Linked DNA regions of Rhodopseudomonas palustris. The protein of the gene in region 1 interacts with the protein of each later gene in a pairwise test. Links are inferred from orthologs where the notes say so. Each region holds a gene or a part of one and is shown on either strand. Other genes may lie near its edges.

The links.
Region 2: the proteins of leuS (region 1) and ligA interact in binary tests that used the Escherichia coli proteins (3 or more experiments, as listed by UniProt). The link is inferred for Rhodopseudomonas palustris from one-to-one orthologs.

What each region holds. Positions count from the first base shown.
Region 1 is NZ_CP140155.1:4,084,352-4,090,265, reverse strand. The notes cover bases 1,704-4,936. They hold leuS (leucine--tRNA ligase), read left to right. Parts: upstream 1,704-2,099; coding sequence 2,100-4,736; downstream 4,737-4,936. Other genes in these bases: lptE (LPS assembly lipoprotein LptE), read left to right, coding at 4,723-4,936; SR870_RS18440 (diguanylate cyclase domain-containing protein), read left to right, coding at 1,704-1,897. Outside these bases: SR870_RS18445 (YggS family pyridoxal phosphate-dependent enzyme), read right to left, coding at 1-42; more of SR870_RS18440, read left to right, coding at 218-1,703; more of lptE, read left to right, coding at 4,937-5,283; holA (DNA polymerase III subunit delta), read left to right, coding at 5,328-5,914.
Region 2 is NZ_CP140155.1:2,127,955-2,133,582, forward strand. The notes cover bases 890-3,836. They hold ligA (NAD-dependent DNA ligase LigA), read right to left. Parts: upstream 3,464-3,836; coding sequence 1,316-3,463; downstream 890-1,315. Other genes in these bases: SR870_RS09630 (multidrug effflux MFS transporter), read left to right, coding at 890-1,018; SR870_RS09640 (GIY-YIG nuclease family protein), read left to right, coding at 3,654-3,836. Also shown: more of SR870_RS09630, read left to right, coding at 1-889; more of SR870_RS09640, read left to right, coding at 3,837-3,941; DNA repair protein RecN, read right to left, coding at 4,114-5,628. UniProt on the Escherichia coli protein: DNA ligase that catalyzes the formation of phosphodiester linkages between 5'-phosphoryl and 3'-hydroxyl groups in double-stranded DNA using NAD as a coenzyme and as the energy source for the reaction.

The sequences.
Region 1 (5,914 bases):
CTGTTCGACCGCGGCCAGCCCGTGCGTCTCGACGGGGTTCATCGCGGCCCCCGCCGGTCCTGGCGGCGCTGGAGCGGGCACGCAGGGCGGCCTGAATGCGCGAATCGAGCAGCGAATGCACTCAAGGGTTGGACTTTCACTCAAATTGTAACGAGTTGATGGAAGGGTTCTTGAACCCTTTCACCTAGTCTATTTCCGGGGGTTGAGGGGGCTCAAGATGTCACGCATCGCCATCGTTCGCAAGAAAGCGAAGCTCCGCGGGTTACTTGGAATCCGCGCGCGCTTGGTGATTCTAGCGCTGATTTTGGTGTGCCCGCTGATGCTCGACCGGGTCCGCCTGCTCGAACAGACCCGCACCACCGAAATCGCCGCGGTCGCCGCCACCGTCGCGACCCTGGCGCAGCGCGCCGCCGATGCGCAGCGCGAAGTGATTTCCTCGGTCGAAGCGGTGCTGAAATCCGCCGCCTACATCCACGCCGCGGCGTCGGCGGTCGACCGGAGCTGCAGCATCCTGCGCGCCAGCCTGCGGGTCGATCTGCCGTCGATCCGGATGCTGTCGATCGCGGATTCGCGCGGCATCATTCATTGCTCGACCTCGGCGATGTTCGTCGGCTCCGATGTCAGCGAGCGCGCGTATTTCCGCAGGGCGCTGGAGAGCCACGATTTCGTCGTCAGCGATTTCCTGATCGGCGCGCAGAGCGGCAAGGGCACGATTCTCGCGGCCTATCCGGTGTCGGCGATCGACGCCGGCGAACAGGCCGTGATGATCGCCGGGATGAATCTCGACTGGCTGTCGGACATCATGGCCAATCTGGCCGGCCGTCCCGGCGTCAGCGTTGCACTGATCGACGGCGAGGGCACGGTGCTCGCCACCCCGCCCGACCAGCGCAGCAAGGTCGGCCGCAAACTCGGCCAGGCCGAGCTCGATTTCGCCCTCGGCGCCAACCCGCAGAACCGCGATCTCGCCACCGCCCAGAGCGATTCCGGACAGAAGCTGTCGGTGTCGCGGATTCCGGGCACCAATGCGCGGCTGGTGGTGACGCTGGACGAGGGCACGGTGTCCGCCGCGATCAGCCGCGAGATCCGGACCGCCTATCTGCAACTGGCGCTGGTGTGCGTGTTCGTGCTGCTCGGCGCGCTGATCGCCGCCGAACGGCTGATCGTGCGGCCGATCTCGATGCTGACCTCGACCGCCAAACGGTTCGCCGAGGGCGACTGGACCGCGCGCGCCGCCCGCGCCCGGCTGCCGTCGGAATTCGTGCCGCTGGCGCGCGCCTTCAACGCGATGGCGGCGCAACTGGGCCAGCGCGAGCGCGAGCTGGTGGCGATCAACAGCAACCTCACCGTGATGGCGTCGATGGATATGCTGAGCGGGCTCGCCAACCGGCGCGGCTTCCAGAACCGGCTGGATATCGAATGGGCGCGCGGCCAGCAGACCGGCCATTGCCTTGCGCTACTGATGCTCGACGTCGACCATTTCAAGCCCTTCAACGACAGCTATGGCCACCCGGAAGGCGACGCCTGCCTGTCGCGGATCGGCGAGGTGCTGGCGGCCGTGGCCGACGACACCGGCGGCTTTGCGGCGCGTTACGGCGGCGAGGAGTTCTGCCTGCTGTTGCCGAATACCGACGCCACCGCCGCGCGCGGTGTCGGCGAACTGGTCCGCGCCACTGTCGAGCGACTGGCGGTGCCGCATCGCACCAGCGAGTTTCAGCGCGTCACCGTCAGCGTCGGCGTCGCGGCCGCGCTGCCGGTCGGCACCGCGGCGGCGCACGAACTGCTCGAGGCCGCCGACGCCGCGCTCTACGCCGCCAAGCACGGCGGCCGCAATACGGTCGCCGAACACGGACTGGTCCGCGGCGCCGACCCGGGCGAATCGATGGCGATCGCGAGCTGACCCGGCGGGCTTGCCGCCGGCTGCCGGAGGCCGGCCCCGACGCTCCGGATTTGCGCCCATCCCATTGACCCGACGCAGCGTTTCATGGCCTATTCCGCGCGCCTTTCGCGCGAATTCCGCCTGAGCCGCACCGGTTTGCGAGCTCATTCGCGCTTCCCCTTCCGCTTGCAGAGCGCTCGAACCGGCCGGCCGACTGATCTTCATGAGCAACGAACGTTACAACGCCCGCGAATCCGAGCCGAAATGGCAGGCGAAATGGGACGAGGCGAAGATCTTCGCCACCAGGAACGACGACCCGCGCCCGAAATATTACGTGCTGGAGATGTTCCCGTATCCGTCGGGGCGGATCCATATGGGGCACGTCCGCAACTACACCATGGGCGACGTGGTGGCGCGGACGATGCGGGCGCGCGGCCACAACGTGCTGCACCCGATGGGCTGGGACGCGTTCGGCCTGCCGGCCGAGAACGCCGCGATCGAGCGCAAGGTCGCGCCGAAGGCGTGGACCTACGACAATATCGCCGCAATGAAGAAGCAGCTCCAGACCATGGGGCTGTCGCTCGACTGGGCGCGTGAATTCGCGACCTGCGATCCGACCTACTACAAGCATCAGCAGAAGATGTTCCTGGATTTCCTGAAGGCGGGTCTCGCCGAACGGGAAACCCGCAAGCTCAACTGGGACCCGGTCGACATGACCGTGCTGGCCAACGAGCAGGTGATCGACGGCCGCGGCTGGCGTTCGGGCGCGGTGGTCGAGCAGCGCGAGATGAACCAGTGGGTGTTCAAGATCACCCGCTACGCGCAGGACCTGCTCGACGCGCTGGAGACGCTCGACCGCTGGCCCGACAAGGTCCGGCTGATGCAGCGCAACTGGATCGGCCGCAGCGAGGGACTCTTGGTGCGGTTCGCGCTCGATGCGGCGACGACGCCGTCAGGCGAGACCGAACTGAAGATCTTCACCACCCGCCCCGACACGCTGTTCGGCGCCAAATTCATGGCGATCGCGCCGGACCATCCGCTGGCGCAGGCCGCCGCCGCGAAGGACCCCAAGGTCGCGGCCTTCGTCGAGGAGTGCAAGAAGCGCGGCACCGCGCAGGCCGAGATCGACACCGCCGAGAAGCAGGGCATCGACACCGGCATCCGCGCGCTGCATCCGTTCGACCCGGACTGGCAGATCCCGGTCTATGTGGCGAACTTCGTGCTGATGGAATACGGCACAGGGGCGATCTTCGGCTGCCCGGCGCACGACCAGCGCGACCTCGACTTCGTCAACAAGTACCAGCTCGGCAACACCCCGGTGGTGTGCCCCGAGGGCCAGGACCCGTCGAGCTTCGTCATCACCGACGAGGCCTATGACGGCGACGGCCGCATGATCAATTCGCGCTTCCTCGACGGCATGACGATCGATCAGGCCAAGGAAGAAGTGGCGAAGCGGCTCGAGGCGGCGCAGATCGGCGGCGCGCCGGTCGGCGAGCGCAAGGTCAATTTCCGGCTGCGCGACTGGGGCATCTCACGGCAGCGCTATTGGGGCTGCCCGATCCCGGTGATCCATTGCGAGGTTTGCGGCGTCGTGCCGGTGCCCGACAAGGACCTGCCGGTCGTGCTGCCGGAGGACGTGTCGTTCGACAAGCCCGGCAATGCGCTCGATCATCATCCGACCTGGAAGCACGTCGCCTGCCCGCAATGCGGGGCTAAGGCGCAGCGCGAAACCGACACCATGGACACCTTCGTGGATTCGTCCTGGTACTTCGCGCGCTTCACCGATCCGTGGAACGAGACCGCGCCGACTACGCCCGACGTGGTCAACCGGATGCTGCCGGTCGATCAGTATATCGGCGGCGTCGAGCACGCGATTCTGCATCTCCTCTACAGCCGGTTCTTCACCCGCGCCATGAAGGCGACCGGCCATGTCGGGCTGGACGAGCCGTTCCGCGGCATGTTCACCCAGGGCATGGTGGTGCACGAGACCTATCGGACCGCCGACGGCCATTTCGCCTCGCCGGCCGAAGTGATGATCGTGGCCGAGGGCGATGGACGCAAGGCGACGCTGCTCGACGGCGGCACGCCGGTCGAGATCGGCCCGATCGAGAAGATGTCGAAGAGTAAGCGCAACACCGTCGACCCCGACGACATCATCGGCTCTTACGGCGCCGACACCGCGCGCTGGTTCATGCTGTCGGATTCGCCGCCGGACCGCGACGTGATCTGGAGCGAGGAAGGCGTCAAGGGCGCCTCGCGTTTCGTGCAGCGGCTGTGGCGGATGGTGAACGACGCCGCCGAAATCGCCCAATCGGCTCCAGCCGAACGGCCCGCGACATTCGGGCCCGAGGCGCTGGCGGTGCGCAAGGCCGCGCATGGCGCGCTCGACAAGGTGTTGTCCGGCATCGAGCGGCTCGCCTTCAATGTCAGCCTCGCCCATATCCGCGAATTCGCCAACAGCCTCGGCGAAATGCTGGCCAAACCCGGCACGGCATCAAAGGAAATTGCCCCGGATCTGGCCTGGGCGATCCGCGAGGCGTCGGTCATCCTTGTTCAACTGTTTCACCCGATGATGCCGCATCTGGCCGAGGAAAGCTGGGCGGCGCTCGACCAGCCGGGCCTGGTGTCCGAGGCGCTGTGGCCGCAAATCGAACGCGATTTGCTGGTCGAAGACAGCATCACGCTGCCGGTGCAGGTCAACGGCAAGAAGCGCGGGGAAGTCACGGTGGCCCGGGACGCTCCGACCGCGGAAATTGAGGCTGCCGTTTTGGCCCTCGATGCGGTAAGACAGGCGCTGGACGGCAAGCCCGTCCGCAAGATCATCGTGGTTCCGCAGAGGATCGTGAATGTCGTCGGTTAGGCCCGCATTGGCCAAGATGGTCGCAAAGGTGGCGCTCGCCGCGATGCTGGCGGCGCCGCTCGCCGGATGCTTCCAGCCGATGTATGCCGACCGCGGCGACGGGTCGCCGGCGCTGCGCGACAAGCTCGCCGCCATCGAGGTGCCGCCGCTCGACCTGCCGAACGGCTCGCGCAACGCCCGGCTCGGCGTCGAGATCCGCAACGCGCTGATGTTCAAGATGTACGGCAGCGCCACCGGCGCGCCGCCGCTGTATTCGCTGAAGATGAACATCACCACCCAGCGCTCGTCGCTGATCGTCGATCCGACCACCGCGCTGCCGACGATCGAGAATTACGGCATCGACGCCAGCTACCGGCTGATCGAGATCGCCACCGGCAAGGTGGTGATGGCCGGCAACACCTTCTCGCGCGTCGAATACGACGTGCCGGGCCAGACCCAGCGCTTCGCCCGCACCCGCGCGGGCCGCGACGCCGAGGACCGCGCCGCGAAGGAAATCGCCGAGAACATCAACACGAGACTGGCGTCGTATTTCTACGCCGGGATCTGAGCCGATCGTGCGCGCCCGCGCCGCATCGCCGGTCTGAATTCGCCATGGTCGCGCTGCGTGGACGAGACGCCACCGCCTTTCTGGCCCGTCCCGATCCGGGCCGGCCGATCATCCTGCTGTACGGCCCCGATGCCGGCCTGGTGCGCGAACGTGCCGACGCGCTGATCGCCTCCGCGCTCGACGACCCCAACGATCCGTTCGCGCTGGTGCGGCTCGACGGCGACGAGCTCGCGGCCGAGCCCTCGAAGCTGGTCGACGAGGCGAACTCGATCCCGATGTTCGGCGGCCGCCGCGCGATCCGCGTTCGCGCCGGCTCGCGCAGTTTCGTCACCGGCGTCGAGACGCTGGTCGCCGCGCCGCCGAAGGAATGCCGGATCGTGATCGAGGCCGGCGACATCAAGCCGGACAACGCGCTGCGCAAGGCCTGCGAGAAAGCCCCGAGCGCGGTCGCGATCGGCTGCTATCCGGACGCCGAGGCCGATCTCGCCAAGCTGATCGACGACGAACTGCGGAGCGCGCAATTGCAGATCGGCCGCGACGCCCGCGGCGTGCTGATGACCCTGCTCGGCGGCGACCGCCAGGCCTCGCGCAACGAGGTCCGCAAGCTCGCGCTCTACGCCCATGGAAGCGG
Region 2 (5,628 bases), 2.0 Mb from region 1 along the record:
GCTCGGCGGCTTGACGCTGATGGTCGCCGCCAGCGTCGGCTGCATCTTCGCCGAGACCCTGCCGCAACTGATCGCCGCGCGGTTCCTGCAGGCGCTCGGCGGCGCTTCCGGCATGGTGATCAGCCGCGCCGTCATCCGCGATCTCTACAGCCGCGACCGCGTCGGCGGCATGCTCAGCCTCGTGATCGCCGTGATGATGATCGCGCAGATGCTGAGCCCGCTGTTCGGCGGCGTGATCGAAACCGCGCTCGGCTGGCGCGCGATCTTCTACGTCGTCACCGCGGGGGCGATCGTCGTCACCGCGACGGTCGCACTGGCGCTGCCGGAGACCCGCCGCCGCCACGGCCCCGCCGCGCCGGGCGGCTTCCGCGGCGACGTCGGCGGCCTGTTCCGGAGCCGCGCCTTCATCGGCTACGTGCTGTGCCAGGTGCTGGCCTCCGCGATCATCTTCACCTTCGCCGGCGGCGGGCCTTACGTCGTGGTGACGCAGATGGGCCGCAGCTCGGCCGAATACGGCGCGTGGTTCGCGAGCTCCGGCTTCGCCTATCTGATCGGCAATTTGTTCTGCGTGCGGTTCTCGCCGCGCTACTCGCTCGACAAGCTGATCTGGTTCGGGCTGGCGATGCAGATCGGCGGCGCGGCGCTGAACCTGCTGTGGGGCGTGCTCGGCTGGAATCAGGTGCCGAGCTGGCTGTTCCTCACCCACATGATCATCATGTTCGGCAATGCCAGCGTGATGGCCAACGCCACCGCCGGCGCGATCAGCATAAGGCCGCAGGCGGCCGGCACCGCGTCCGGGCTGATGGGCTTCACCCAATTCGGGATCGGCTCGCTGTGCTCGCAATTCGGCGCGTATCTCGGCGGCCATTTCGCCACGCCGCTGCCGCTCAACATCGCCGTCGCTGCCCTCGCGCTGGCCTGCGCCGCCTCGATGATCTTCCTGGTCCCGCGCAGCAATCTGGTTCCGACGGAGGAGCTGATCGAGAAGGCCGAAGGCGAAGAACCGCCGGTGATGTGAGGGGTGGCTGCCGCTCAGCCACAAGCACACCGCACCAAGCACAGCACCGTCATCCTGAGGTGTGCGCCCTCTTCGGCGCGCCTCGAAGGATGCGGCGACGGGTCGTATGCGCGGCCCATCCTTCGAGGCCGCCGCAAGAGCGGCGGCTCCTCAGGATGACGTCCGGACTGGTGGGACGCCCGCCTCTCCCCGAGTCATTCCGGGGCGCTCACGAAGTGAGCGAACCCGGAATCTCGATCGGCAGAACACCTCGGGATTCCGGGTTCGCGAGCTGCGCTCGCGCCCCGGAATGACGCGTCAAGAGGTCAGCGCCAGCCACTCGTCCTCGGTCAGCACCGCGACGCCGAGGTCTTTTGCCTTGGTCAGCTTCGAGCCGGCGTCCTCGCCGGCGACGACGTAGTCGGTCTTCTTCGACACCGAGCCGGCGACCTTGGCGCCGAGCCGCTCCGCCGCCGCCTTGGCCTCGTCGCGGGTGAATTTCGTCAGCGATCCGGTGAACACCACGGTCTTGCCGGCGACGGCGGTGTCGCGCCGCGCCTGCTCGGCCGGCAGCACCTCTTTCAACTCCGCGAGCAGCGCACCCAGCGCCGCGACGTTGCGCGGCTCGGCGAAGAATTCGACCACCGCCGCCGCGACGACGTCGCCGATCCCGGCGATGTTGTCGAGGTCCTGATACGCCTCCGATGTGTTGCCCTCATCGGTCTGCCCTTCCGCCGCGGAGCGCATCGCCGCAAGGAAGGCATCCAGCGTGCCGTAGTGCCGCGCCAGCAGCTTGGCGTTGCCTTCGCCGACATGGCGGATGCCGAGCGCGAAGATCAGCCGGTGCAGTTCGATGGTGCGCCGCGCGTCGATCGCCGCGAACAGATTGCGCACCGAGGTTTCGCCATAGCCTTCGAGCAATTCGAGCTTCAGCTCGACGTTGCGCTTCTGCAGCGTGAAGATGTCGGCCGGCTCCTGCACCCAGCCCCTCTCGTGAAACAGCACGATCTGCTTTTCGCCGAGCCCGTCGATGTCGAAGGCCAGCCGCGAGACGAAATGCTTCAGCCGCTCCACCGCCTGCGCCGGGCAGATCAGCGCGCCGGTGCAGCGCCACACCGCCTCGCCCTCCTCGCGCACGGCGTGACTGCCGCATGCCGGGCATTTGTGCGGGAACTGATAGGGCGCAGCGTCGGCCGGCCGCTTGTCGAGCACGACGCTGACGATCTGCGGAATCACGTCGCCGGCACGCTGCACCACGACGGTGTCGCCCTCGCGGATATCGACGCCGTCGCGCAGCGGCGAGCCGTCATTGCCGAGGCCACGGATGTAGTCCTCGTTGTGCAGCGTCGCATTCTGCACCACGACGCCGCCGACCGTCACCGGCTGGAGCCGCGCCACCGGCGTCATCGCGCCGGTGCGGCCGACCTGGATGTCGATGGTCTCCAGCACGGTCGTCGCCTGCTCGGCGGCGAATTTATGCGCGATCGCCCAGCGCGGGCTGCGCGAGACGAAACCGAGGCGTTCCTGATAGTCGAGCCGGTCGACCTTGTAGACCACGCCGTCGATGTCGTAGGGCAGCGACGCGCGCTGCTCGCCGATCCGGCGATAGAACGCGAGCGCATCGGCGACGCTGGTACACAGCGTGATCTCGGGATTGACGACGAAGCCCGCCTGCTTCAGCCACGCCAGCATCTTGAACTGCGTCGCCTCCTCCATCGGATAGTCGCTCATCTCGCCCCAGGCATAGGCGAAGAATTTCAGCGGCCGCGACGCCGTGACCGCGACGTCCTTCTGCCGCAACGAGCCGGCGGCGGAATTGCGCGGATTGGCGAACACGGTGTCGCCGGCCTCTTCCTGCCGCTTGTTGAGCGCGAGGAAATCCTGCTTGAGCATATAGACCTCGCCGCGCAGCTCGCAGGCGGCGGGGATTGTCTTAGCCTTCAGCGTCGTCGGAATGTCCGCGATGGTGCGGACATTGGCGGTGACGTCCTCACCGGTGAAGCCGTCACCGCGCGTCGCCGCGCGCACCAGTTCGCCGCGCTCGTAGCGCAGCGACAGCGACAGCCCGTCGATCTTCGGCTCGGCGACGATCGCCGGCACGTCATCGAGCCGCAGGAAGCGCTGCACACGCTCGACGAATTCAGTCACCTCGTCGTCGGCGAACGCATTGCCGAGCGACAGCATCGGCACCGCGTGCTGCACCTTGGCGAAACCGCGGGCCGGCGCGGCCCCGACGGTCTGCGTCGGCGACGAATCGCTGACCAGCTCGGGAAATTTCTGCTCGATCGCCTCGAGCCTGCGCCGCAGCGCATCGTACTCCGCGTCCGAAATTTTCGGCGCGTCGTGCTGGTAGTACGCGCTGTTGTGCCGCTCGATCTCGAGCCGCAACCGCATCGCCTCCACCTTGGCTTTCGCTTTGGTGAGGGTGGCGACGTCGGGGGCGGTGGTTTTTGTCTTGGCCATCATTTGTCGACACTTTAGATTCCGGGTTCGCGAGCTCACGCTCGCGGTAGTGCCTCGAACCACGGGATTCCGGGTTCGGTCGCTTTGCGACCGCCCCGGAATGACGGTGTTCGGGACGAGACCTATCCGCGAGTCATTCCGGGGCGCTTGCGCAGCAAGCGAACCCGGAATCTCGCCGCGAGCGAGAGCATCGATGGCCTATTATGTCTATCTCCTCGCCAGTCGGAAAGACGGTCCGCTGTATCTCGGCGTGACCAACGACCTCGTCCGTCGGGTGTACGAGCATCGGACCAAAGCCGTGCCGGGTTTCACGTCGAAATACAACATCGCCAGACTGGTGTGGTTCGAAATCCACGACGACCCGATCTCCGCGATCACGCGGGAGAAGGAGATCAAGAAATGGCGGCGGGCGTGGAAGGTGGCGTTGATCGCGCGCGACAATCCGGGGTGGGAGGATTTGTTCGACACCATCGTTCAATGATCGGCGTCGGGGTGCCCTGAATCGCGGGATTCCGGGTTCGCTCGCTTCGCGAGCGCCCCGGAATGACGGTGTGTGTGGCACCCACCTCTCAACGAGTCATTCCGGGGCGACCGCCGCGTAGCGGCGGGCGAACCCGGAATCTCGGCCGCAGAAGCTGGGCGGCGCTTCGTTCTCACCCCGCCGCCTTGATCAGCCGATCCGCCGCCGCGCGTGCCTCGGCGGTGATCTCCGCGCCGGCGAGCATCCTGGCGATTTCTTCGCGGCGGTGGTCCTGTTCCAGGGCGCTGACGCGGGTGGCGACGCGTTTGCCTTTGTCGAGGGCGGCTTTGGAGATCAAGAGATGCTGGTCGGCGCGGGCGGCGACCTGCGGGGCGTGGGTCACGGCCATCACCTGCACCTTGGTGGCGAGCCGCGCCAGGCGTCCGCCGATCGCGTCGGCGACCGCGCCGCCGACCCCGGTGTCGATCTCGTCGAACACCAGCGTCGGCGCCGAGCCCTTGTCCGACAGCACCACTTTCAGCGCCAGCAGGAACCGCGACAGCTCGCCGCCGGAGGCGACCTTCATCATCGGCCCGGGCCGCGTGCCGGGGTTGGTCTGCACCCAGAATTCGACGCGGTCGATGCCCTGCGGTCCCGGCGCCGCGGCGTCGGCCTCGACCTGGGTCATGAATTTGGCGCGCTCCAGCTTCAGCGGCGCGAGTTCGCCGTTGACCGCCTTGTTGAGCTTGTCGGCGGCCTTGCTACGCGATGCGGAGAGCTTCGCCGCGGCGGCGCTGTAACGGCCATCGGCCTCGCCGGCGGCCTTCTCCAGGGCCACCAGCCGATCGGCGCCGGCGTCGATCAGCGCCACGTCGGCGGCGTATTGCGCGGCGAGCGCTGCGAGCCCGTCGACCGGCGTCGAATACTTCCGCGCAGCCGCGCGTAAGGCAAACAGCCGCTCCTCGATCCGCTCCAGTTCGAGCGGGTCGAAATCGGCGGCGGCGAGCGCGGCATTGAGATGCTGGTCGGCTTCCTCCAGCGCGTTGATGGCGGCGTCGATCGCCCGCACCGCCGGCTCGACGAGCTGCGGCGCGCTTCCGGCGCGGCGCTCCAGCCGGCGCACCGCGGCGGCGAGCGCGGCCACCGGCGAATGATGGCCGCCGACCGCCTCCTGCGCCTCACGCAGATCGGAGGCGATCTTCTCGCCCTGCATCATCCCGGTGCGGCGCTCGGCCAGCGACGTCTCTTCGCCGTCCTGCGGCGCCAGCTTCTTCAATTCGTCGGAAGCGTGGCGCAGATAGTCGGCCTCGCGCGCGGCGCGCTCCATGCCGGCGCGGTGGGCGTCGAGCGCGGCGCGGGCGCTACGCCGGCCCTCCCACAGCGTCTCCAGCGCGGTAACGTCCTTCTCCAGCCCGGCGAAGGCGTCGAGCAGCCGGCGATGGGTGGCGGCGTCGACCAGCGCGCGCTCGTCGTGCTGGCCGTGGATCTCGACCAGCGTCGCGCCGACCGATTTCAGGGTCTGCACGCTGACCGACTGGTCGTTGATGAAAGCGCGGGTGCGGCCGTCGGCGAGTTGAACCCGGCGCAGAATCAGTTCGCCGGAATTCTCGACATCGCGGTCGTCGAGGCCGTTGGCGGAGAGGATCGCGAAGGCGGGATGGCCGTTGGCCAGGTCGAAGGTCGCGGTCACCTGGCCGTGCTCGGCGCC